Regions from separate parts of the Ramlibacter sp. AN1133 genome, predicted to be linked through region 1. Evidence: predicted binding sites of a transcription regulator. Region 1 holds the regulator's gene; each other region holds the start of a gene.
The links. The regulator LexA, encoded in region 1, represses DNA repair genes until DNA is damaged. The targets are predictions, from matches to a motif close to ACTGTATNNNNATACAGT.
Positions count from the first base shown of each region.

Region 2: a site for LexA is predicted at 3,795-3,812, ahead of WG923_RS06830 (ATP-dependent helicase). Genes of this name have one in related genera too.
Region 3: a site for LexA is predicted at 3,885-3,902, ahead of recA (recombinase RecA). Genes of this name have one in related genera too.

Region 1 is NZ_JBBKTQ010000031.1:43,710-51,405, reverse strand. Features, by position in the region: gene lpxK (tetraacyldisaccharide 4'-kinase) at 1-420, shown strand, start outside; gene WG923_RS27065 (Trm112 family protein) at 401-607, shown strand; gene kdsB (3-deoxy-manno-octulosonate cytidylyltransferase) at 604-1,383, shown strand; gene adk (adenylate kinase) at 1,485-2,144, shown strand; gene WG923_RS27050 (asparaginase) at 2,335-3,273, opposite strand; gene lexA (transcriptional repressor LexA) at 3,345-4,043, shown strand; gene WG923_RS27040 (hypothetical protein) at 4,151-4,429, shown strand; gene WG923_RS27035 (DUF1993 domain-containing protein) at 4,449-4,967, opposite strand; gene WG923_RS27030 (D-2-hydroxyacid dehydrogenase family protein) at 5,116-6,123, shown strand; gene WG923_RS27025 (MFS transporter) at 6,148-7,335, shown strand; gene WG923_RS27020 (type IV pilus assembly protein FimV) at 7,353-7,696, opposite strand, start outside.
Region 2 is NZ_JBBKTQ010000004.1:117,669-125,364, reverse strand. Features, by position in the region: gene WG923_RS06845 (serine/threonine protein kinase) at 1-267, opposite strand, end outside; gene WG923_RS06840 (tyrosine-protein phosphatase) at 454-1,149, opposite strand; gene WG923_RS06835 (hypothetical protein) at 1,312-1,584, shown strand; gene WG923_RS06830 (ATP-dependent helicase) at 1,715-3,790, opposite strand; gene WG923_RS06825 (DUF4019 domain-containing protein) at 4,009-4,527, shown strand; gene WG923_RS06820 (DUF4142 domain-containing protein) at 4,512-5,093, opposite strand; gene WG923_RS06815 (DUF4142 domain-containing protein) at 5,128-5,769, opposite strand; gene WG923_RS06810 (hypothetical protein) at 5,855-7,444, opposite strand.
Region 3 is NZ_JBBKTQ010000002.1:450,751-458,446, forward strand. Features, by position in the region: gene WG923_RS04570 (SPOR domain-containing protein) at 1-153, shown strand, start outside; gene WG923_RS04575 (glutathione S-transferase family protein) at 175-834, shown strand; gene WG923_RS04580 (sensor histidine kinase) at 937-2,415, opposite strand; gene WG923_RS04585 (response regulator transcription factor) at 2,556-3,227, opposite strand; gene WG923_RS04590 (MarR family winged helix-turn-helix transcriptional regulator) at 3,326-3,802, opposite strand; gene recA (recombinase RecA) at 3,946-5,004, shown strand; gene recX (recombination regulator RecX) at 5,024-5,473, shown strand; gene argC (N-acetyl-gamma-glutamyl-phosphate reductase) at 5,597-6,517, opposite strand; gene sucC (ADP-forming succinate--CoA ligase subunit beta) at 6,680-7,696, shown strand, end outside.

The DNA of each region.
Region 1 (7,696 bases):
CTGCGCGACGCGGACACGCCCGGCATCGAGGGTCACGTCCTGCGCCGCACGCTGGCGGCCGAGGCGCTGCGCGGCGATGGCGCGCGCCGTTCGCTGGCGGACCTGCGCGGAGTGCCCGTGATCGCGCTGGCCGGCATCGCCTCGCCCGAGGCCTTCTTCGCCATGCTGCGCGCCGCGGGCCTCACGCTGGCGGCGAGCTACGCGCTGCCCGACCACCACGATTTCGTCCACCTGCCCGCCGCGATCCCGAAGGACGCGACGCTGCTGTGCACCGAGAAGGATGCGGTCAAGCTGTGGCAACTGCGGCCGGATGCGTGGGCCGTCCCGCTGCAGGTCGAGATTCCGGCGGCGTTCTGGCAGGACCTCGATCGCCTCCTCGACGCGCGGCTATCATCCCGGCATGGATCCCCGCCTGCTTGAGCTTCTCGTCTGCCCCGTCACCAAGGGGCCGCTGGACTTCGATCGCGAGCGCCAGGAACTGCTTTCGCGCAGCGCCCGCCTCGCCTATCCGATCCGCGACGGCATCCCCGTGCTGCTGGAAGACGAGGCGCGCACGCTGAGCGACGAGGAACTGGAGCGCCTGCCTCCCCGCACCCCGCTCGTGTGAGCTTCACCGTCCTGATCCCCGCCCGGCTGGCCTCGACGCGCCTGCCGGACAAGCCGCTCGCCGACATCGGCGGCCTGCCCATGGTCGTGCGCGTCGCCCATCGCGCCGAGCAGTCCGGCGCCGCGCAGGTCGTGGTCGCCACCGACAGCGAGCGCATCGCCGACGCCTGCAGCGCCCACGGCGTGCGCGCCGTGCTCACGCGCGCCGACCATCCTTCGGGCAGCGACCGCCTCGCGGAAGCCTGCGAGCAGCTCGGGCTGGAACGCGACGACCTGGTGGTCAACGTGCAGGGCGACGAACCCCTGATCGACCCCGCGCTGATCGACGCGGTGGCGAACCTGCTGCGCGAGCGCCCCCAGGCCAGCATGAGCACGGCCGCCCACCCGGTCGCGAGCGTCGAGGACTTCCTCAATCCCAACATCGTGAAGGTGGTGCTGCAGGCCGACGGCCTGGCGCTCTACTTCAGCCGGGCGCCCATCCCCTGGTGGCGCGACGGCTTCGCCCAGGGCGTGAGCGCGCTACCCGAGCCCGCGCCGCTGCGCCACGTGGGCATCTACGGCTACCGCGCCGGCTTCCTGCGCGCGTTCCCGCGCATGCCGCAGGCGCCGGTGGAGGCGTGCGAGGCGCTGGAACAGCTGCGTGCGCTCTGGCATGGCCACCGCATCGCCGTGCACGTGAGCGCCACCGCGCCGGGCGCCGGCGTCGACACGCCGGAAGACCTCGAGCGCGTGCGCGCTCTCTTTGCCGCAGGGCAAGGAAACGCGAGCGGCGCGTAAGTTCCGCGCAGGAGGGTGCGTGCTATCCTCGGCGACGACAGGCGCGACGGCTTCGCTCGGCCCGCAGTGCCGACCGACTTCCAGACCATCCGAGGATTCCCATGAGACTGATCCTGTTGGGCGCACCGGGCGCCGGCAAAGGCACGCAGGCCACCTTCCTGTGCCAGAAGTACGGCATCCCGCAGATCTCCACCGGCGACATGCTGCGCGCCGCGGTGAAGGCGGGCACCCCGCTGGGCCTGGCGGCCAAGAAGGTGATGGACTCGGGGGCCCTGGTCAGCGACGACATCATCATCGGTCTGGTGAAGGAGCGCATCGAGCAGCCGGACTGCGCGCGCGGCTTCCTGTTCGACGGCTTCCCGCGCACGATCCCGCAGGCCGAGGCCATGAAGGCCGCCGGCGTGAAGATCGACTGCGTGCTGGAGATCGACGTGCCTTTCGCCGCCATCGTGGAGCGCATGAGCGGCCGCCGCTCGCATCCCGCCTCCGGCCGCACCTACCACGTCAAGTTCAATCCGCCCAAGGTGGAAGGCCGCGACGACGTGACGGGCGAGCCGTTGATCCAGCGCGACGACGACCGCGAGGAGACGGTGCTCAAGCGCCTGGACGTCTACGCCGCGCAGACGCGCCCGCTGGTGGAGTACTACAGCAACTGGGCCAAGGGCGATCCGAAGAACGCGCCCAAGGTGCGCAAGATCGACGGCATGGGTAACGTGGACGAGATCACGGCGCGGGCGCTGGAGGCGCTGGCGGACTGCTGAAGCCGGCGCCGCGCTGGCGCGCATCGCTGGGGTTCCTGGCGTCACCCCAGCCTACGGACCGCAGAAGCCGCGGCTGCTCTTTTCGCGCATCGCTGGGGTTCCTGGCGTCACCCGAGCCTACGGCGGGCCGCAATCCGTAGGCTGGTGGTAAGCCGCGAAGCGCGCGCAACCCCAGCGCTTCGCGCGCGTCTCAACGCCCCATCAGCTCCAGCATCAACGCGATCCGCGCCTTCACGGGCGTGAGCCCCTCCGCCGCCGGCAGGCGGTCGCCCGCGTGCGGCAGCACCCGCCCCTGCAGGCAGCGCGAGGTGCGCCGCACCGCCACGCCCTGGGACTGCGCCTGCAGCAGCGCCGCTTCCAGCGCCTGGTGCACCGTCCCGTTCCCGGTCCCCGCGACCACCAGCCCCCGCACGCCGTCCTTCACCAGCGCCTGCACAAACGCACCGCCCGCGCCCGCGTGGCTCGAGACGATCTCCACGCGCGGCCACTGCGCGGGATCGGGCAGCGCCTGCACTGCCTGCACCGTCGCACCTTCGGGCCACGCCCGCAGCACGCGCAAGCGCCCTTCTTCCACGTACGCCACGGCGCCCGCATCGCCCGATGCGAACGCGTCGACCCGGTAGCCGTGCACCTTCTGCACGTCGCGCGCGCCGTGCACCGTGCCGGCGAACAGCACGCACACGCCGCGCGCCTGCCCCGAGCCGGCCACCGCCAGTGCGTCGGCGAGGTTCTGCGGCCCGTCGGCGGCCACCGAGGTCGCCGGCCGCATCGCGCCGGTCAGCACCACGGGCTTGGCCGGCGCCAGCACCGCCTGCAGGAAGAAGGCCGTCTCCTCCATCGTGTCGGTGCCGTGCGTGACCACGATGCCGGCGACCTCTTCCTGCGCGAGCCAGTGCGCGCAGCGCTGCGCGAGCGTCCGCCACACGCCGAAGTCCATGTCCTTGCTGTCGATCTGCGCGACCTGCTCGCCTTCGATGGCGAAGCCCGCCGGCCCGGCCAGCCCGGCCAGCAACTGCCCGACGCCGATCTGCGCGGCCCGGTAACCGAGGTTGTCGCCGGCCGATGCGGCCTGCCCCGCGATGGTCCCGCCGGTGGCCAGGACGACGATTCTTCTTTCGTGCGCTTGCATTCCGCTCCAAACTGTTCAAAAATACAGATACTGGATATCAACACAGTCCCGCCATGGCAACCAACGCCCGCATGACCGCAACGGACCAGGAGTCGTCGATGGAGCCACCCAAGCTCACGCCGCGCCAGCAGCAGATTCTGGACCTGATCCAGAGCGCCATCGAGCGCACCGGCGCCCCGCCCACCCGCGCGGAAATCGCCGGGGAACTCGGCTTCAAGTCCGCCAACGCCGCGGAGGAACACCTCCAGGCCCTCGCGCGCAAGGGCGTGATCGAGCTCGTGAGCGGCACCTCGCGCGGCATCCGCCTGCGCGGCGAGACGCTGCGCGCCATCCAGGAGGCGCGGGTCAAGCAGTTCGACCTGCCCCTGCCCACCCTGCTGCAGCTCGCGCTGCCCCTGGTGGGCCGGGTGGCGGCCGGCTCGCCCATCCTCGCGCAGGAACACGTGGACAAGACGTACTACGTGGAAAGCGGCCTGTTCCAGCGCCGCCCGGACTACCTGCTCAAGGTCCGCGGCATGTCCATGCGCGACGCCGGCATCATGGATGGCGACCTGCTCGCCGTGCAGGCCACCCGCGAAGCCAAGAACGGCCAGATCGTGGTGGCGCGCCTGGGCGAAGACGTCACGGTCAAGCGCTTCCGCCGCAACAAGCACCTGATCGAGCTGCATGCCGAGAACCCGGATTACCCGACCATCGTGGTGGAGCCCGGCGAACCCTTCGAGATCGAAGGCATCGCCGTCGGCCTGATCCGCAACACGATGCTCATGTAGGCCACGGCGGCCGCCGCAGGTGGCAGGCGTATGGCGAGGCGTTCGCCATCACCCTGCGGCAGCAGCCTTTCTTCCAATCCTGCCTGTGTCTCCCCAGGAGCTGTCACATGGCAAACGCATTCCTTTCGCTGTCCCGCCTGGCCGCCGCGTTCCGCGGCCTGCTCGCGGCCCTCGTGCCGCCCACCGATGCCTCGCCCGCCGCGCCGGCGCGCGCGCTGCCCGCCCGGCCGGCCCGGGCGCATGAACTCAAGCCGCTGCGCGTCGTCCGCGTGCTGGAGCCCAGCGCGCCGCGCAGCACGGCCGGCCGCATGGTGATCTCCGGCCGGCTGGCGGACGTCTGCGCCGAACTCGATCGCCTGGCCGCGCTGGAGGCCCAGGGCTGCTGAACGCGCCAGGCCTGCCGGGTCAGCGCCCGGCCGCGCCGGCCAGGTAGTCCGCCTTGCCCAGGTCCACGCCGTTGTGCCGCAGGATCGCGTAGGTGGTCGTCACATGGAAGAAGAAGTTGGGCAGCGCCCAGGTGGTGAGGTAGGCCTGCGCGGTCATGGTGCGCGTCTTGTCGCGCCCCACCGGGAAGGTGATCTGCTTGTCCTCGTTGCCGTCCATGGCGCTGGCCGGCACCGCCTGCAGGTAGTCCAGCGTCTTGCGCACCCGCGCCTTCAGGTCCGCGAAGGTGGACTCGGTGTCCTCGAACTTCGGGGCCTCCACGCCGGAGATGCGCGCCGCGCACAGCTTGGCGGCGTCGCAGGCGATCAGCACCTGCCGCGTGAACGGCAGCATGTCCGGCGCGAGCCGGTAGGTGGTCAGCGCCGAAGGGTCGAAGCCGCGCGCCTGTGCGCTCGCCTCGCCCTTGTCCAGGATGTGGGCCAGGTTGCGCAGCATGTGCTGGAACACCGGGATGCTCGCCGCGTACATCGACATCGTCATGGGAAATTTCCTCTTCGCTGAAAGCCGCCATCTTAGGAGCGTGCGGGAAACCCCCGGCGCCGGCCCTTTCTGGCTGGCCCGCGCGGGCTGCAACGCACGCGCGCAGCGCAGCCATGGCCAGACCGGGCCGCAAGGCACAATCGAGGGAATGAACATCGTGATCCTCGACGACTACCAGGACGCCGTGCGCAAGCTGCAGTGCGCCACCAAGCTGGAAGCCTACCCCGCCAAGGTCTTCACCAATACCGTCAAGGGGATCGGCCAGCTCTCCGTGCGCCTGCGCGACGCCGACGTGATCGTCCTGATCCGTGAACGCACCCACATCACGCGGCAACTGGTGGAGAAGCTGCCGCGCCTGAAGCTCATCTCCCAGACCGGCCGCGTCGGCGCCCACATCGATGTCGAAGCCTGCACCGAGCGCGGCATCGCCGTGGCCGAGGGCGTGGGCTCGCCGGTGGCGCCGGCCGAACTCACCTGGGCGCTGATCATGGCGGCGATGCGCCGCCTGCCCCAGTACATCGCCAACCTCAAGCACGGCGCCTGGCAGCAGTCCGGCATGAAGTCGTCCTCCATGCCGCCCAATTTCGGCGTGGGCCAGGTCCTGCGCGGCAAGACGCTGGGCATCTGGGGCTACGGCAAGATCGGCCAGCTGGTGGCCGGCTACGGCAAGGCCTTCGGCATGCGCGTGCAGGTCTGGGGCAGCCCCGAATCCCGCGCCCGGGCGGAGGGCGACGGCCTGATGGCCGCGCCGAGCCGCGAGGCCCTGTTCACCGACAGCGACGTGCTCACCCTGCAGCTGCGCCTGAACGACGAGACGCTCGGCATCGTGCGCCTGGAAGACCTCAATCGCATGAAGCCCACCTCGCTGCTGGTCAACACCTCGCGGGCAGAGCTGATCGAGCCCGAGGCGCTGATCGCCGCGCTCAACCGCGGCCGCCCCGGCATGGCCGCCATCGACGTGTTCGAAAGCGAGCCGATCCTGCAGGGCCACGCGCTGCTGCGACTGGAAAACTGCATCTGCACGCCGCACATCGGCTACGTCGAGCAGGAAAGCTACGAGCTGTATTTCGGCGCCGCCTTCGACAACGTGGTGAATTTCATCAAGGGCACGCCCACCAACATCGTCAATCCCGGCGCCCTCCAGGTCCGCCGCTGAAGCCCCGGCGCGGCAGCGTCCCCTATGGCCACCGAGCTCGCTTCGTCCTTGCCGGCCCGCGAGCCGCTGCCCTCCGTCCTCTGGCCGCTGCTGTTCGGCAACTTCGTGATCGGCACCGGCGTGATGGTGGTGCCGGGCACGCTCAACGAGATCAGCCGCGACCTGGCGGTTTCCGTGTCCACCGCGGGCCAGCTGATTTCGGCCGGGGCGGTGCTGATGTGCGTCGGCGCGCCGCTGCTCGCTTCCCTCGTGGCCGGCTGGGACCGCCGGCTGCTGCTGTCGATCTCCATGCTCTGGTACGCGGCACTGCACCTGGCCTGCGCCTTCGCGCCGTCCTTCGCCTGGCTGCTCGCGTTGCGCGTGCTGGCGCTGCTGCCGCCCGCGATCTTCACGCCGCAGGCCGCAGCCTCGCTGGGCTTGCTGGTGCCGCTGGCGCAGCGCGGGCGCGCCATCACCTTCATCTTCCTCGGCTGGTCGCTCGCCTCCGTGATCGGCATGCCCCTGGGCGCGCTGGTGGGCGGCACGCTCGGCTGGCGCAGCGCGATGGTCATGGTCGCCGCGTTCAGCATGCTGAGCGCAGCGTGGGTGTGGCGCGCCCTGCCCTTCGGCATCAGGCCGCCGGCGTTGTCGCTCGCCGCCTGGCGGGAAACGCTGGGTTCGCGCGCGCTGATGGTAGCCGTGGGCGTCACCGTGCTCTCCGCCGCCGGCCAGTTCGTGCTGTTCTCGTACATGGCGCCGTACTTCCGCCAGAAGCTCGGCCTGGCGCCCGGCGCGCTGAGCTTCTACTTCATGTGCTTCGGCGCCTTCGGCCTGGCCGGCAACATGCTGATGACACGCCACATCGACCGCGTCGGCGCCGGCCGCGCGGTGATGATCGGCCTGGCGCTCATGGCCGGCAGCCTGTTGATCTTCCCCCTGGGCGTGTCGCTGCCGCTGGCGGTCCTCGTGACCATCCCGTGGGCACTGGGCTGCTTTTCCACCAACTCGGCGCAGCAGGCGCGGCTGGTAGGCATCGCGCCGGCGCTGGCCTCGGCGACCGTGGCGCTGAATTCCTCGGCGATGTACGCCGGCCAGGCGGTCGGCGCGGCCACCGGCGGCTGGCTGATCGCCGGCGGCGGGATGGATTCGCTGCACTGGGCCGGCGTGGCCGGCCTCGTGGCGGCGATGGCGGCCAGTGCGCTGGCCAGCCGCTTCGCCTCGGCCCGGCGCTAGCCCGGGCGACGAAGCCCTCAAGGCCCCTTGCGCGAGGAGTCGAAGGGCGGCAAGGTGGTCGGCTCGTCGAGGTCGAAGTCCAGCGCCGGCAGTTCCCGGCCGCCCGGCTTGCCCTCGGGCAGGTCGCCCAGGTCGATGTCGACCCCGAGCCGCACCGAGGGCGGCGGCACCATCAGCAGCTCCCGCTCGGCGTGGGGCTCGGCGCGCTCGGCCAGGTTCAGCGGATGCACCGCCGTGTCGTGGAAGGTCGGCGTCGCGGCGGCGCCCTTGCCCTCCTCCGCCATTTCCCTGGCCACGTGGTACAGCAGCACCAGTTCGCGGTACGCCTCAAGGCTGAAGGGCTCCGCGCCCGGCAGGCCCG
Region 2 (7,696 bases), on a different contig from region 1:
GCCGCGCGGATGCACCATGTCCGTCCCGTCGTCGAAGTCCAGCGTGCCGCCGGCGGCAGCGCGGTCGTCCGCCGCACCGGTGTCGCGCTCGTTGACGCCGGAGGGCGCCACGAGGTCCGGCTGCTTGTCGCTGACCAGGCCGACCTTGCCGGGGCCGTCGCCGCGGTAGTCCTGTCCGGAAGGCGATTCGCTCGCGGGCGGCCGCCCCTTCTCGTCCTGGTCCTTGCGCGGGGTCCCGTCACTGCGGGACTGTTCCTGGTTGGGCATGGCGGACTCCTTTGCTGCTGTCTGTTATGTACAGGCCTTCGACCTGCTTGGATACAGGCCTTTTGGCTGGCATGCCATGCAGTGTTGGCGATCCGGCCACGGCAGACCTGTCGGTTCTGCCCGGGGAGTTGCGTAGGAGGCCGGCGCGGGGCGCGGCAGGAAACGGCAGGGCCTGCGGGCCGGCTGCTACCCAGCCCGGTAGAGGGCGGCGAGCCGCTCGCGCTGCGCCGGCCCGAGGGAGAGGCCTTCGCGCAGGTAGGTGTCGAGCGAGCCGTAGGCGCGGTCCGCTTCGTCGAAGGCGGCGCGCAGGAACTCGGGCTGCACCCGCCACAGCACCACCATCGCCTCGCGCGAGAGGCCCATGCGCGACTCCTGCGGCAGCACCAGGCGCTCGTTGGTCAGGAGGTAGTCGTGCATCACCTCGTCGTCGCTGGCGCCCACGGCTTTCAGCAGCAGCGCGGCCGCGAAGCCGGTGCGGTCCTTGCCCGCGGTGCAGTGGAAGACGGTCGGCTCGTCCCGGGCGAGCAGGTGCGCGAAGAACTCCGCGAAGCGCGCGGTGTTGTGGCGCACGAAGCCGCGGTAGGTGTCCTGCATGTGCGCGGTGACGTCGGCGCCGGTCAGGGGCTGGCCGGCCGCGAGCAGGTCGCTGAGTTTCTGGACGATCGTGGGCTCGATCGGCAGCGAATGCACGGTGACGCCCGGCACGCGGCAGGCCGCCGACGCGCGCTCCTGCACGCCGCGAAAATCCAGCACGCGCTTGATGCCCAGCGCCGTGATCGCGCGCGCGTCGGCTTCGTCGAGCGCGCCGAGGTGGTCGGAGCGGTAGAGGACCGGGCGGAGCGTGGAGACGGGACGGAAGTTGGCGGCGCCTGGGAGTCGCATGGGGCTACTCTACGGCATCCGCGGGAACGGCCGCGCGGGGATCGGCCGTGGGAATGACATGCGCATTTCACGCGGCCCTGGACAAGGCAATGCCTGGCGGCTCGCGCCTGCCAGGCATCCGTCGCTTGCAAGGGCCCCGGACGCCTCCGGGGCGGGCGTCACTTGCTGCTGCTGCGCGAGGACTTGCTGCCGGAGCTCGCGCTGCGGCTGCCGCCCTTGGCGCTGGGCTTGCTGCTGCGGCTGGAACTGCTGCGGCTGCTGCTCTTGCCGCCGCTGGACGCGCTGCCGCGGCTGCTGCCGGAGCTGCTGCGCGAGGGGGACGAACCCGATTTCGAGGATGTGGAAGAACTGCGGGATGCCATGGCTTGCTCCTTGGTTCGGTTGGTTTCGGCCGTCGCTCTTTCGAACTTCGCTTCGGCCACACGGCCAATCTAGGCACGTGGGCCGGGGGCACTGTCGGCATGCGCCAGTGCATCGACGTAGGAAACGCCCTGCCCTCGCCGCTGCACTTTCGGCAGAGGCAGGACGCGCACCGACGCGAACGAGGCGCAGCTTCGCGCGTCGGTCAGCGCCAGGCGGCGCGAGCGCGATCGCGCACCTGCATCACCGGCGCGGTGGGTCGGGCAGGCAGGCCTGCACCAACCGCAGCTTCCGGCCAGGCGACCTGCTCGAAGTGCTTCGCCATCGCCTCGGAAATGAAGCGCGAGCGGCCCGCATACACGTGGCGGTCGCCGCCGCCCGATTGCTGCGAGACGTAGAAGCGCTGCGGCACCAGCAGGTGCAGCTGCTCCTTCGCGCGCGTCATCGCCACATAGAGCAGGCGCCGCTCCTCCTCCAGCTCCTCGGTCGTGCCCGTGGCCATGTCGCTGGGGATGCAGCCGTCCACCACGTTGAGCACGTGCACCGCCTTCCACTCCTGGCCCTTGGCGCTGTGGATGGTGGACAGGATCAGGTAGTCCTCGTCGCGCAGCGGCGGGCCGCTCTGGTCGCTGGTCACCTCGGGCGGGTCGAGCGTCAGCTCGGTGAGGAAACGCTCGCGGCTGCCGTAGCCCGCGGCCAGCCGCGCGAGCTGTTCGCAATCGAGCTTGCGCACCTGCGCGTCGTCGTGCAGGCGCTCCAGCACCGGCAGGTACCAGGACTTCGCCAGTTCCATGTCGGCCGGCCAGGCGAGTTCCGCGTCGTTCAGTTTCGCGTACAGCGATGCGAGTTCGCTCCAGCCTTCCCTGGCGGACGACGGCGGCTCGAAGGCCTGCAGGGCCTGGTGCGGATCGCTCGCCTCGCCCAACGCATCGAGCAGGCGCGTGGCGGTGGCGGCACCGACGCCGGGCACCAGCTGGGCGACGCGAAAGCCCGCCATGCGCCCGCGCGGATTCTGCGCGAAGCGCAACAGCGCCATCAGGTCCTTGATGTGCGAGGCCTCGAGGAATTTCAGCCCGCCGAACTTCACGAACGGGATGTTGCGGCGGGCGAGCTCCAGCTCCAGCGGCGCGCTGTGGTGGCTCGCGCGGAACAGCACCGCCTGCGCCTTCAGTGGCGCGCCGGCCTCGCGCTGGCGCAGCACCTGGTCGGCGACCCAGCGCGCCTGCTGCGCCTCGTCCGGCACCAGCACCAGCTGCGCGCGCTGCGAAGATGCCTTGTCGGTGAACAGGTCCTTGGCGTGCCGCTCGCGCGCCGCCGCGATCACCGCGTTGCTCGCTTCGAGAATGGGCTGGGTGCTGCGGTAGTTGCGCTCCAGCGTGACGATGCGCGCCGGCTGCGCGAAGCGGTGCGGGAAGTCCAGGATGTTGCGCACCGTGGCGCCGCGGAACGAGTAGATGCTCTGCGCGTCGTCGCCCACGACGGTGACGCCCTGCCCGGTGGGCTTGAGCCCGAGCAGGATCTGGGCCTGCAGCCGGTTGGTGTCCTGGTATTCGTCGACCAGCACGTGGTCGAAGCGCGCGCCGACTTCCTCGGCGAGCGTGGGCTCGGCCATCATGTCGGCCCAGAACCCGAGCAGGTCGTCGTAGTCCAGCACGTTCTGCTGCTGCTTGGCCTCCACGTAGGCGCCGAACAGCTTCTTGAGTTCGTCCTCCCACTGCGTGCACCACGGGTAGACCGACTGCAGCACCAGGCCCAGCGGATCGCGGGTGTTCAGCACGCGCGAATAGATGCCCAGGCAGGTGCCCTTGAGCGGGAAGCGCTTCTTCTGGTCGGCCAGCCCGATCTCGTGCCGCACGAGGCCCATCAGGTCCTCGGCGTCGCCCCGGTCGTGGATGGTGAAGTTCTCCTCCAGCCCGATGCGCGGCGCGTATTCGCGCAGCAGGCGCGCGCCGATGCCGTGGAAGGTGCCGCTCCACGGCAGGTCGGGCAGCGCCTGCGTGCCGGGCAGGCCCAGCGCCTGCTGCAGCACGCCGCCCACGCGCCGCTCCATCTCCTGGGCGGCCCGCCGGCTGAAGGTGAGCAGCAGCATGCGCTGCGGGTCCGCGCCGTGGCGGACCAGGTTGGCGACGCGGTGCGCCAGCGTGTTGGTCTTGCCCGAGCCGGCGCCCGCGATCACCAGCAGCGGCCGGGTGTCGGCAGCGCTCTCGCCGGTGCCATGCGTGGCGGCTTCGCGCTGCTGCGGGTTGAGGGATGCGAGCGGATCGGGAGACTGCAGGTCCATGGCGGCTGTATGTTAATCCAGTGATCCCCTCCAGCCTCCGGTCGGCACTGCCTCCTGGACCGACCAGACGCCGATCGCCGGCGGCCGCTTCCATCCGCCCGCCTGGCGCGCGGAGTGCCGCGGGTAAATGCCGGGTAAAAGGGTGTACGCGGCCGGACGGGTGGGCGGCAGCCGGTAGACTGCGCTGCGCCTTTGCCGTGTTTCCTGGAGTTTTCCCCATGCGCCTCGTTCCCACCATGCTGGCCCTGGGCCTTGCCCTCGCCGTCGTGGCCGCGCCGGCGCAGATCAAGCCCTCGCCGCGCTATTCCAGCCCCTCGCTCACTCTCCCACCGAGCGCGGCCCCTGCCCCCGCACCCGCGGCAGCATCCGCACCGAAGAACCCGGACGAAGAGCTGGCGCGGGCCGGCCAGACCGCAGCCCACGGGTGGCTGCTGCTGCTCGATCGCAAGGACTGGGGCACGGCCTGGGACGCCTCCAGCCAGGTGTTCCGCCAGTCCGTGCCGCTGCCGGCGTGGATGGACGGCATCCCCAAGCTGCGCGATCCCTTCGGCGCCTTCATCGAGCGCCAGCCGGTCGACGCCACGTACAAGACCACGCTGCCCGGCCGGCCGGCCGGCGACTACGTGACGGTGCTGTTCAAGAGCCGCTTCGCCAACAAGGCGGACGTGGAGGAAACGGTGACCACCGTGCGCGAGCCGGACGGCCGCTGGCGCGTCACCGGCTACACGGCGCGCTGAGGCTTGAGCGAGGCGTTCGGCAGGGCCTTGCCGGCCTTGGCGAATTGCAGGCGCAGCGTGGGGAGCTGCCGCTCCACCCAGGCCTTGAGCACCGGGTCCTCGGCCTGCAGGGCGACCCGCTCGTAGTTGCTGATGTCGACCTGGTACGACTTGATCACCACCTCGTCGACGTAGAGCCGGTCGAACTTCGCCCCATTGAGCTTCGCCAGCTGCTTGAGCAGCTTGGCGTGCTCGTTGGTCGCCAGCGGCATCGCCATGCCGCGCGCGTGCAGCAGCCGCAGCAGCTCGGGCTGCGCGGTCTGCTGGCGCGCCAGCAGGCTGTGCGCCAGCTCCTTCACCGCCGGATTGTTGGAGCGGGTGAGGGCGACGCGCGCGCCCTCCGCCTGGAAGCGCATGTTGGCGGCACTGAGCTGCAGGAAGCGGCGCTCCAGGCGCTGCGCCGGCGTCAGCGGCTTCGCATCCGCCACCGACGACGCGGCATACCCCGGCGCGCGGGCCGTCGTGGCCGCCGCGGGCAGCGCCGCCAGCGCGGCCGCCGCCACCATCCCCCAGATCGCCGTGTGCATGCCTGCCCCCTCCTCGGACACGCGACGGAGCCGCTCAGCGCTTGCCGGCTCCCATCGCAGCTGCATTCTTGCCCGATTGCGGCAATTTTTCCGCCGCCGCGAGGTGGTCCCGCAGCACGGGCAGGGTCTTGTCGACGAAGGCCTTGAGCTCGGCGTCCTTCACGTCCTTGCGCGCCTTCTCGAACAGCTTGATGTCCTTCTCGTGCGCCTTGATGCCGACCTTGCGCACGAAGTCGCGGTCGAACTCCGCGCCGTTCTTCTTGCCCAGCTTGTCGATGTCGCGGCGCAGGGAGTGCCTGGGTGCGGCCGGCAGCTCCACGCCCTTGGCGTTGGCGAGCTGCACGAGCTCGTTGTTGGCGGCGGTGTGCTGGTCCACCAGCATGGTGGCGAAGGCCTTGACCTCCTGGTCGTTCGCCTTGGCCACTGCCAGCTGCCCGACCTGTACCTCGAACATCCCGCTGCTGGCGGCCTCCTCGATGAACTTGCGATCGCCGCGCGCGATCTTCCGGCTCGTGGCGGGCAGGTTGCGCGTGCCGGCGCCGGGTTGCGCCATCGGGGCGGACGGGCGGCCGATGGCGGACCGGTCCGTGCCGGCGGTGGTCTGGGCCTGCGCGGCACCCAGGCCGAAGGCCAGCGCCACCAGCGCCGGCAGTGCGAGAACGCGGGTCGATTTCATTGCATGCTCCCTGTCTGTCGTTGGAATCGGTGCCGGGAAAAAAAGGCGGCGCCGCATGCGGCGCCGCCGGTCCTGCTGCAGGCGCTCACTTGCGGGTGCTGCCGGAGCCGCTGCTCCCGGAGCTGCTGCCGCTGGAGCCGCCCGCGCTGCCGGAGCCGCTGCTGCCACTGGACCCCGTCGTGCCGCCCGAGCCGCCGCCCAGGCTGCTGCCGGACGTGCCGGAGCTGCCCGACGACCCGCTGCTGCCGCTCGTCCCGCTGCCCGTGCTGGCCGTGCCGCCCGCGCCATGCAGGCTGGTCGATCCGCTCTGGCCGGTGGAGCCGTAGCTGCCCTGCCCGGAGCCGCTGCCCACGCCGCCGGACATGCCGCTGGTGCCCGACGCACCGCTGCCCGGCCCCATGCTGTTCTGCCCCTGGCCGCCGCTGCGGCTGTTGCGCCAGCTGGTGAACTCGTCGCTGAACTTGCGATAGCGCTCCTGCCGCCACGACTGGTAGTCGTTGTCCAGGTTGCGGATCTGCTCTTCGCGCCACTGGTGGTATTCGGGGTCGTGGTGGGGGTGCTGGCCACTGCTGCTGCCGTAGCTGCTGCCGCCCTGGTTCCAGCTCGAGCCCTGGCTGCCGTAGCCGCCGACATCCTGGCCGCCGCCGCTCCAGCTGCTGCCCTGCCCGTGGCTGCCGCCCTGGCCATAGCCCTGGCTGTGCCCACCGCCGTAGCCCGTCTGGCCGTAGCTGCCCGTGCCGCCGCCGAAGCTGCCCTGGCCGCTGCCGTAGCCGCCACCCTGGCTGCCGCCGTACTGGGCGCCGCCGTAGCCCTGTCCGCCCGAGCCGTAGCCCTGGCTGCCGTAACCCTGGCCGCCGGCATGGCTGCCCTGGCCCGTGCCGCCGGCGGGGCTGCCGTAGCTGCCCTGGTTGTAGCTGCTGCCCTGGCCGCCGTAGCCCGGCTGGTTGTGGCCTTGGCCGCCCTGCCAGCCCTGGGTGCTGCCATAGCCGCCACCGCTCTGGCCATAGCCCTGGCTGGCGCCATAGCCGCCACCGGCCTGCCCGTAGGTGCCGCCGCCCATCTGCCCGTAGCTGCCCTGGCTGCCCATGCCGCCGCTCATCTGGCCGTAGCCGCTGCCGCCCATGCCGCCACCTTGGCCGTAGCCGTGCATGCCGCCACCCTGGCCACCGCCCCAGCTGCCCTGCTGGCCGCCATAGCGGCCCCAGTCGCTCTGGCCGGACTGGCCCGACGGGCCGCCCCAGCTGCCCTGGCCGTAGCTGCTGGCGCCCGCGCCGCCGAAGCCGGAGGACTGCATGCCGCCCGCATTGCGGCCACCGCCGAATTCGCTGCCTTCGCCGCGGCCCCAGCTGCCGCCGCCCTGCTGGCCGCTGGCGTAGTCGGGGCCCGACTGGCCGCGGCCATACCCGTGGCCTTCGCCGCCGTAGCCGCCGTACCCCGAGGATTGCTGCGATCCGAATTCGGATCCGGAGCGCTGGCCGCCGTAGCCGGCCTGCGAGCCTTGCGAACCCGGGGATCCCTGCGCTGCCTGCGAGCCTTGCGATCCATAGCCGCCCTGCTGGCTGCCCCAGCCGCCGCGCGCCTCGCTGCCGCTCATGCCCTGGCCACGATCCTGCTGCTGGTCGCTGCTGCCCCAGCGGCCCTGGCGGTCGCGGTCCTCGTAGTCACGAGATGCCATGTCTCATTCTCCTTCTGGATGCTGTCGGTCGATGCTGACGAAGGACTTCCCGGCCTCACGAGCGATGGCCCACGTCCTCCATCAAGCGGTCACCTTAGGACTGCGGCGCTGACAGCCCTGTCGGACAACATCCGCAGGAATGTAGGACTGCTGTTCCGTGCTGAAACGATCAGCATCGAGCTTCACGCAGCCTTTGCTTGCGCGCCGGCCGGGATTGACACCGCGGGTGCAAGATCCACGACAGTCACCTGA
Region 3 (7,696 bases), on a different contig from region 1:
GCCAAGGGCGTGCGCACCGCCCGCGTGATGCAGGACCGCCCGGAGCAGCGCGGCCAGCGCCTGCTGCTGCCCGCGGTGGACGATGCCCTGCGAGCGCACCTGGACGAACTGAAGACCGCCCTCGGCGCCAAGGCCCTGCGGCCCTGCCGCTGAACCCACCAAGGAGACCCACCGATGTCGCTCAAGCTCTATTTCGCTCCCGGCGCCTGTTCCTTCGTGCCGCACAGCCTGCTGGAAACGGCAGGCGCCGCGTTCGAGCCGGTGATGGTGAAGCTGCACAAGGGCGAGCAGAACGAGGAGCCGTTCCGCTCGCTCAATCCGCGCGGGCAGGTGCCGGTGCTGGTGGAGGGGGGCGAGGTGATCACCCAGATCCTGGCCATCATCCAGCACATCGACGCCAGGTTTCCGGAGCAGCAGTTCCTGCCGCGCGAGACGCTGGCGCGCACCCGCGTGCTGGAGACGCTCGCGTGGATGAACAACACGGTGCATCCGACCTTCACGCACGTGTTCATGCCGCACAAGTTCGCCGGCACGCCGGAAGCGCAGGCCGAGGTCAAGGCCTTCAACGCCAGGGTGTACGCGGGGTATCTCGGCGAGATCGAGGCGCTGGCGCGCAAGGCGGCGGAGCGCGGCCGGCCCTGGCTGGGGGGCGAGCGCCTGGGGCCGCTGGACGTGTACGCGCTGACCCTGCTGCGCTGGGGCGGCTTCGCGCAGATCGACCCGGCCAGTTACCCGGCGCTGTGGGCCCACGTGCAGAAGGTGGCGCAGCAGCCCGGCGTGGCGCGCGCGATCGAGCGCGAGCGCCTGCAGCTGAACCTGTACAAGCCGGCCTGAATTCCCGTCGTTCCCGCGGAGGCGGGAATCCAGGGCTCCCGATGCTGCGCGCTGCGCGCGCAGTGCCGGATCCCCGCCTGCGCGGGGATGACGGGGATGGAGTTACGCGCGAGCCGCGCCCTCCTCGGCCGGCACGGGGGTGTCGGCATCCGGCGGCGCGAAGCGCACCGTCACGCGCGTGCCCGGCGGGTTCTGCCCCGGGCGGGCGTCCTCCAGCTCGATCGTGGCCCCGTGCTGGCGGGCGATCTCCTGCACGATCGGCAGGCCCAGCCCCGAACCGTCGACGTTGGTGCCCAGCGCTCGGTAGAAGGGCTGGAACACCAGTTCGCGCTCGGCCTCGGGGATCCCCGGGCCGGTGTCCTCCACCTGCAGCACCAGCACCTGCCCGAAGGGGTCGGCGAGGACGCGGGCCGTGACCACGCCCGGCTGCTGGTCGGTCGAGGGCGTGTAGTTGACCGCGTTGTCCAGGAGGTTGCGCACCAGCTCATTCAGCAGGGTCGGGTTGCCGTGCAGCCGCACGCCGGGAAAGCCCGGCTCCGGGCCGTCGTAGCCGATGTCGATGTGCTTGTCCATCGCGCGCGGCACGGTGTCGCGCACCGCCTCGGTCACGATCTCGATCAGGTCGCAGGGCTGGCGCACCAGCACCTTGCCGCTGTTCTCCGCCCGCGCCAGGGCCAGCAGCTGGTTCACGGTGTGGGTGGCGCGCATGCTGGAGCGGCCGATCTGCTTGAGCGACTGCTTCAGTTCCTCGGGATGGAACTGCTCGCGCTGCGCCAGGTCGGCCTGCATGCGCAGCCCCGCCAGCGGTGTCTTGAGCTGGTGGGCCGCGTCGGCGAGGAAGCGCTTCTGCGTGGCGATGGAGCTGGTCAGGCGCGTGAGCAGGTCGTTGACCGACGACACCAGCGGTGCCACTTCCAGCGGCACCACCTTTTCGTCCAGCGGGCTCAGGTCGTCGGGCTTGCGCGCGCGGATGCGCTCCTCCAGCTCCGACAGGGGCTTGATGCCGCGCACCAGCGCCATCCACACCAGCAGCACCGCCAGCGGCAGGATGGCCAGCTGCGGCAGCATCACGCCCTTGATGATCTCGGTGGCGAGCACGGAACGCTTTTCGCGCGTCTCGGCCACCTGCACCAGGGCGGCCTGCACGCCGGGCACGTCGACGCGCACCCAGGTGTAGGCCACGCGCACGCCCACGCCGCGCATCTCGTCGTCGCGCAGGCGCGTCTCGCCCGGGGCGGGGCGCTCGTCGTCGGGCGGCGGCGGGAAGTCGCGCTCGCCCGAGAGCAGTTCGCCGCGCGAGCCGAGCACCTGGTAATAGACCTGGTCGGCGTCGTCCGCGCGCAGGATCTCGCGCGCCGGCTGCGGCAGGTTGAAGGCGGCGCGCCGGCCCTGCACCGTGACGAGCTGCGCGAGGGCCTGCACGTTGTATTCGAGCGCGCGGTCGAAGGGCTTGCCGGCGATGCTCTGGGCCACCAGCCAGGTGAGCGCCAGGCTCACCGGCCACAGCAGCAGCAGCGGCGTGAGCATCCAGTCCAGGATCTCGCCGAAGAGCGAGCGTTGCTCACGCTGGAAGATTTTCATGCCGGGACATCGTGCAGGGCGGGTTTCGTAGGCTGGCGGTGAGCCGCGCCGGCGCGCGAACCCCGGCGATGCGCCAGGCGCCGGGGTTCGGCGCTGCGCGCGCTCACCGCCAGCCTACAGGAGCACGGCCCGTGCCTTCCTTACTGGATCTTCTCGAGACAGTAGCCCAGCCCCCGCACCGTCGCAATGCGGATCGGCCCCTTCTCGATCTTCTTGCGCAGGCGGTGGATGTACACCTCGATGGCGTTGTTGCTCACCTCTTCGCCCCACTCGCACAGGCGCTCCACGAGCTGGTCCTTGCTGACGAGCCGGCCGGCGCGCTGCAGCAGCACTTCCAGCAGCCCCAGCTCGCGGGCCGAGAGTTCGACCATCTTGCCGTCGATGGTCGCCACGCGGCCGGCCTGGTCGTACACCAGGGGGCCGTGCTTGATCGTGGCGGTGGTGGCCCCCATGCCGCGGCGGGTGAGCGCGCGCACGCGCGCCTCCAGCTCCGACAGGGCGAAGGGCTTGGCCATGTAGTCGTCGGCGCCGAGGTCGAGGCCCTTGACGCGCTCCTCGATCGCGTCGGCCGCGGTGAGGATCAGCACCGGCATGGTCGAGCCGCGGGCGCGCAGCTTGCGCAGCACTTCCAGCCCGTGCATCCGGGGCAGGCCCAGGTCCAGGATCAGGAGGTCGAACTCGTTGTTCGTCATCAGGGCCGCGTCGGCCTCGGAGCCGCTGGCGACGTGGTCGACGGCCGCACCCGCCGCGCGCAGGCTGCGCAGCAGACCGTCGGCGAGCACCTGGTCGTCTTCCGCGATGAGGATCCGCATGCTTGTCTCCTGTGAAGCCTGCGCCGGGCGCGACTGTCGGCCGGATTCTAGGTGGCCGGTTCGCCACCCGACTGACGTGGATCAGTTCGCCGCGCTGCTCACGCGCTGCCGCCGGCGTAAGCCTCCAGCCCGAGCGCCACGACAGTCGCCACGTCGCCGCCCACTTCGGCGCGGAACTCCTGCTCGGCCTGCGCCACCGCGTCCTTGAAGGCCTGCAGCCAGGCCAGGCCCGTCGGGGTGAACCGGACCAGCCGGGCGCGCGCATCGCGCGGGTCGGGTTCGCGCTGCACCAGGCCCCAGGCTTCGCACTGGTCCACCAGGTCGCCCATGGCCTGCTTGCTCATTCCGGCGCGCTGCGCCAGGTCGGTCAGGCGCGTGCCCTGCAGCTCGAGGTGGCGCGTGATGTGGATGTGGGCCGCGCTCACCTGCGCGCGGGCGGCGAGGTTGGACAACGCCAGCGGGACATCGATGTTGTGCGCCATCAGGTGCAGCACGCGTTCGTCGAAGCGCCGCATGGCCTCGCCGAGCAGGCGCCCGAGATGCGTCAGCCGCCAGCCTTCGTCCAGTGCATTCATGCACAAATCGTAAGGCAAACTGACCAAAAAACCTGTTGTCCGTTTCCAAGCTGGCTCGTTACATTACTGGCCATGCATCCAGCCTGTGCTTGAATCCAGCTGGAAGGCCGCAACAACCCATTGATTCCCAAGGAGAAACCGAGATGGACGCCCAAGTGAAGGGATCGAGGATCGCCCCCGCCGACAACGAGAAGGCCAAGGCCCTCGCCGCCGCGCTGGCCCAGATCGAGAAGCAGTTCGGCAAGGGCACGATCATGCGGCTCGGCGAAGGCGAGAAGATCGAGGACATCCAGGTCGTCTCCACGGGCTCGCTGGGCCTGGACATCGCGCTGGGCGTCGGCGGCCTGCCGCGCGGCCGCGTGATCGAGATCTACGGGCCGGAGTCCTCGGGCAAGACCACGCTCACGCTGCAGGTCATCGCCGAGATGCAGGCCCAGGGCGGCCAGTGCGCCTTCGTCGACGCCGAACACGCGCTGGACATCCAGTACGCGCAGAAGCTGGGCGTGCACGTGTCCGACCTGCTGATCTCCCAGCCCGATACCGGCGAGCAGGCGCTCGAGATCGTCGACAGCCTGGTGCGCTCCGGCGCGGTGGACCTGATCGTGATCGACTCCGTGGCGGCCCTGGTGCCCAAGGCGGAAATCGAAGGCGAGATGGGCGACTCGCTGCCCGGCCTGCAGGCGCGCCTCATGAGCCAGGCGCTGCGCAAGCTCACCGCCACGATCAAGAAGACCAACTGCATGGTCATCTTCATCAACCAGATCCGCATGAAGATCGGCGTGATGTTCGGCAGCCCCGAGACCACCACCGGCGGCAACGCGCTGAAGTTCTACGCCTCCGTGCGCCTGGACATCCGCCGCACCGGCACCATCAAGAAGGGCGAGGAGGCCATCGGCAACGAGACCAAGGTGAAGGTCGTGAAGAACAAGGTGGCGCCCCCGTTCAAGACGGCGGAATTCGACATCCTGTTCGGCGAGGGCATCAGCCGCGAGGGCGAGATCATCGACATGGGCGTGGCCAACCAGGTGCTGGAGAAGTCGGGCGCCTGGTACGCCTACGCCGGCGAGAAGATCGGCCAGGGCCGCGACAACGCGCGCGAGTTCCTGCGCGAGAACCCGGAGCTGGCCCGCGAGATCGAGAACAAGGTGCGCGACAGCCTGGGCATCCCGCTGCTGCCGCCGGACGTCGAGAAGGCCGAATAAGGCGCGGGGGAAGGCGATCATGGCCTTCGGCCAGTTGTCGGTGAAGGGCCGCGCGCTCAAGCTGCTGGCCGGCCGCGAGTACTCGCGGCTGGAGCTGCAGCGCAAGCTGGCCGCCAAGGAGCCGGATCCGGGCGAGATCCAGCGGGCGCTGGACGAACTGCAGGCCAGGGGATTCCTCGACGAACAGCGCGTGGTGGATTCCATCGTGCACCGGCGCGCGGGCCGCGTGGGCACCGGTCGCATCCGGCAGGAACTGCAGGCCAAGGGCATAGACGCGGAGCGCGTCGCCGTGGCGGTGGCGAGCCTGAACGCGACCGAGTTCGAGCGTGCCCGCGAGGTGTGGCGGCGCAAGTTCGGGGTGTTGCCGGAGGATGCCGCGCAGCGCGCGAAGCAGGCGCGCTTCCTCGCGGCGCGCGGATTCAGCGGGGAGGTCGTGCGGCGGGTGCTGAACACGCCGGACGACGAATAGGCGCGCTGGGGTTCGCGCAGCTCACCGCCAGCCTACGCGCCGGCTGCTCGTGCGCCAAGGGTGGCGACGGAGGTCGCAGGCTGGCGGCGAGCCGCGCCAGCGCGCGAACCCCAGCGTTCCCCGTCAAACCCCGAGCATCAGCTTCAGGTTCTGCACCGCCGCCCCGCTCGCCCCCTTGCCCAGGTTGTCCAGCCGCGCGATCAGCACCGCGTGCGCGTAGTCCATGTTGTGGTACACGCGCAGTTCCATCTTGTTGGTGTCGTTCAGCGCCTGCGGCTCCAGCTTGCCGTCCTCGGTCGGCGGCTCCACCGTGACCCACTCGCTGCCTTCGTAGTGGCGCCTGAGCACGGTCTCGAGGTCGGACGGCGTGGGTTTGCCGGGTAGCGTGTTCAGGTGCAGCGGCAACTGCACCAGCATGCCCTGGCGGAAGTTGCCCACCGAGGGCACGAAGATCGGCCGGCGCACCAGGCCCGTGTACTTCATGATCTCCGGCAGGTGCTTGTGCTTCAGCCCCAGCGCATACAGCTCGTACGCGGGCGCCTGGCCTGCCTCGTACGCTTCGATCATCGAGCGCCCGCCGCCCGAATAGCCGCTCACCGAAGGCAGCACCACGGGGTAGTCGGTGGGCAGCACGCCGGCATCCACCAGCGGGCGCAGCAGCGCGATCGCGCCGGTGGCGTAGCAACCCGGGTTGCTCACGCGCTCCGCTTTCGCGACGGCTTCGCGCTGCCCCGGCGCCAGCTCGGGAAAGCCGAACACCCAGCCTTCGGCCGTGCGGTGCGCGGTGGACGCATCGATGATCCGCGGCTTCTTCCCGCCGGCGCGGCCGATCTCCTCGATCATCGCGGCGGACTCGCGCGCGGCCTCGTCGTGCAGGCAGAAGATCACGAGGTCCACGCGCGCCATCAGATCGCGCTTGGCGGCGGGGTCCTTGCGCTTGTCCGGCGCGATGCTCACGAGTTCGATCTGCGGCATCGTCGCCAGCCGCTCGCGGATCTGGAGGCCGGTGGTGCCGGCCTCTCCATCAATGAAGACCTTGGGCATCGTTTTTCCTATAGCAACTGCTTATGGTGACTGTAAGTCCCAAGTCGGATTTGGTGCATTGCAGCATGATAAAGTCCGCAACCGAGCCCCTGCTTGACCGTCCAGCCCCGCAGTTCCGCGCCCGCCGGTCTCCGATTTCCCACTTTCCCGAGAGACAGCCTTATGAAGATCCACGAGTACCAAGGCAAGGAAATCTTGCGCAACTTCGGCGTGCCGGTCCCGCGCGGCATTCCCGCCTTCACCGTTCAGGAAGCCGTCGAAGCGGCCCAGAAGCTGGGCGGCCCGGTCTGGGTGGTCAAGGCGCAGATCCACGCCGGCGGCCGCGGCAAGGGCGGCGGCGTGAAGGTCGCCAAGAGCGTCGACGACGTCAAGCGCCTGGCCGGCGAAATCCTCGGCATGCAGCTGAAGACGCACCAGACCGGCCCCGAGGGCCAGAAGGTGCGCCGCCTGTACATCGAGGACGGCGCCGACATCCAGAAGGAGTACTACCTCTCCGTCGTGACCGACCGCGCCACCCAGAGCGTGGCGTTCATCGCCTCCAGCGAAGGCGGCATGGACATCGAGGAAGTGGCGCACTCCACCCCCGAGAAGATCGTCAAGGTGTTCGTCAATCCGCTGGTGGGCCTCACGCAAGCCCAGGGCGAGGAACTCGCCCGCGGCATCGGCATGCCGGCCGACTCGAAGGCGCAGTTCGTCGACATCTGCCAGAAGCTCTACAAGTGCTACATGGAGACGGACGCGTCCCTGGTGGAGATCAACCCCCTGAACCGCGACAGCAAGGGCAAGGTCATCGCGCTGGACGCCAAGTTCAACTTCGACTCCAACGCGCTGTTCCGCCACCCCGAGATCGTGGCCCTGCGTGACCTGGACGAAGAGGACCCGGCCGAGATCGAAGCTTCCAAGTTCGACCTCGCCTACATCTCCCTGGACGGCAACATCGGCTGCCTGGTCAACGGCGCCGGCCTGGCCATGGCCACCATGGACACCATCAAGCTGTTCGGCGCCTCACCGGCCAACTTCCTCGACGTGGGCGGCGGCGCCACCCCGGAGAAGGTCACCGAGGCCTTCAAGATCATGCTGAAGAACAAGAAGGTCGAGGCCATCCTGGTCAACATCTTCGGCGGCATCATGAAGTGCGACACCATCGCCACCGGCGTCATCACCGCCTGCAAGGCGGTG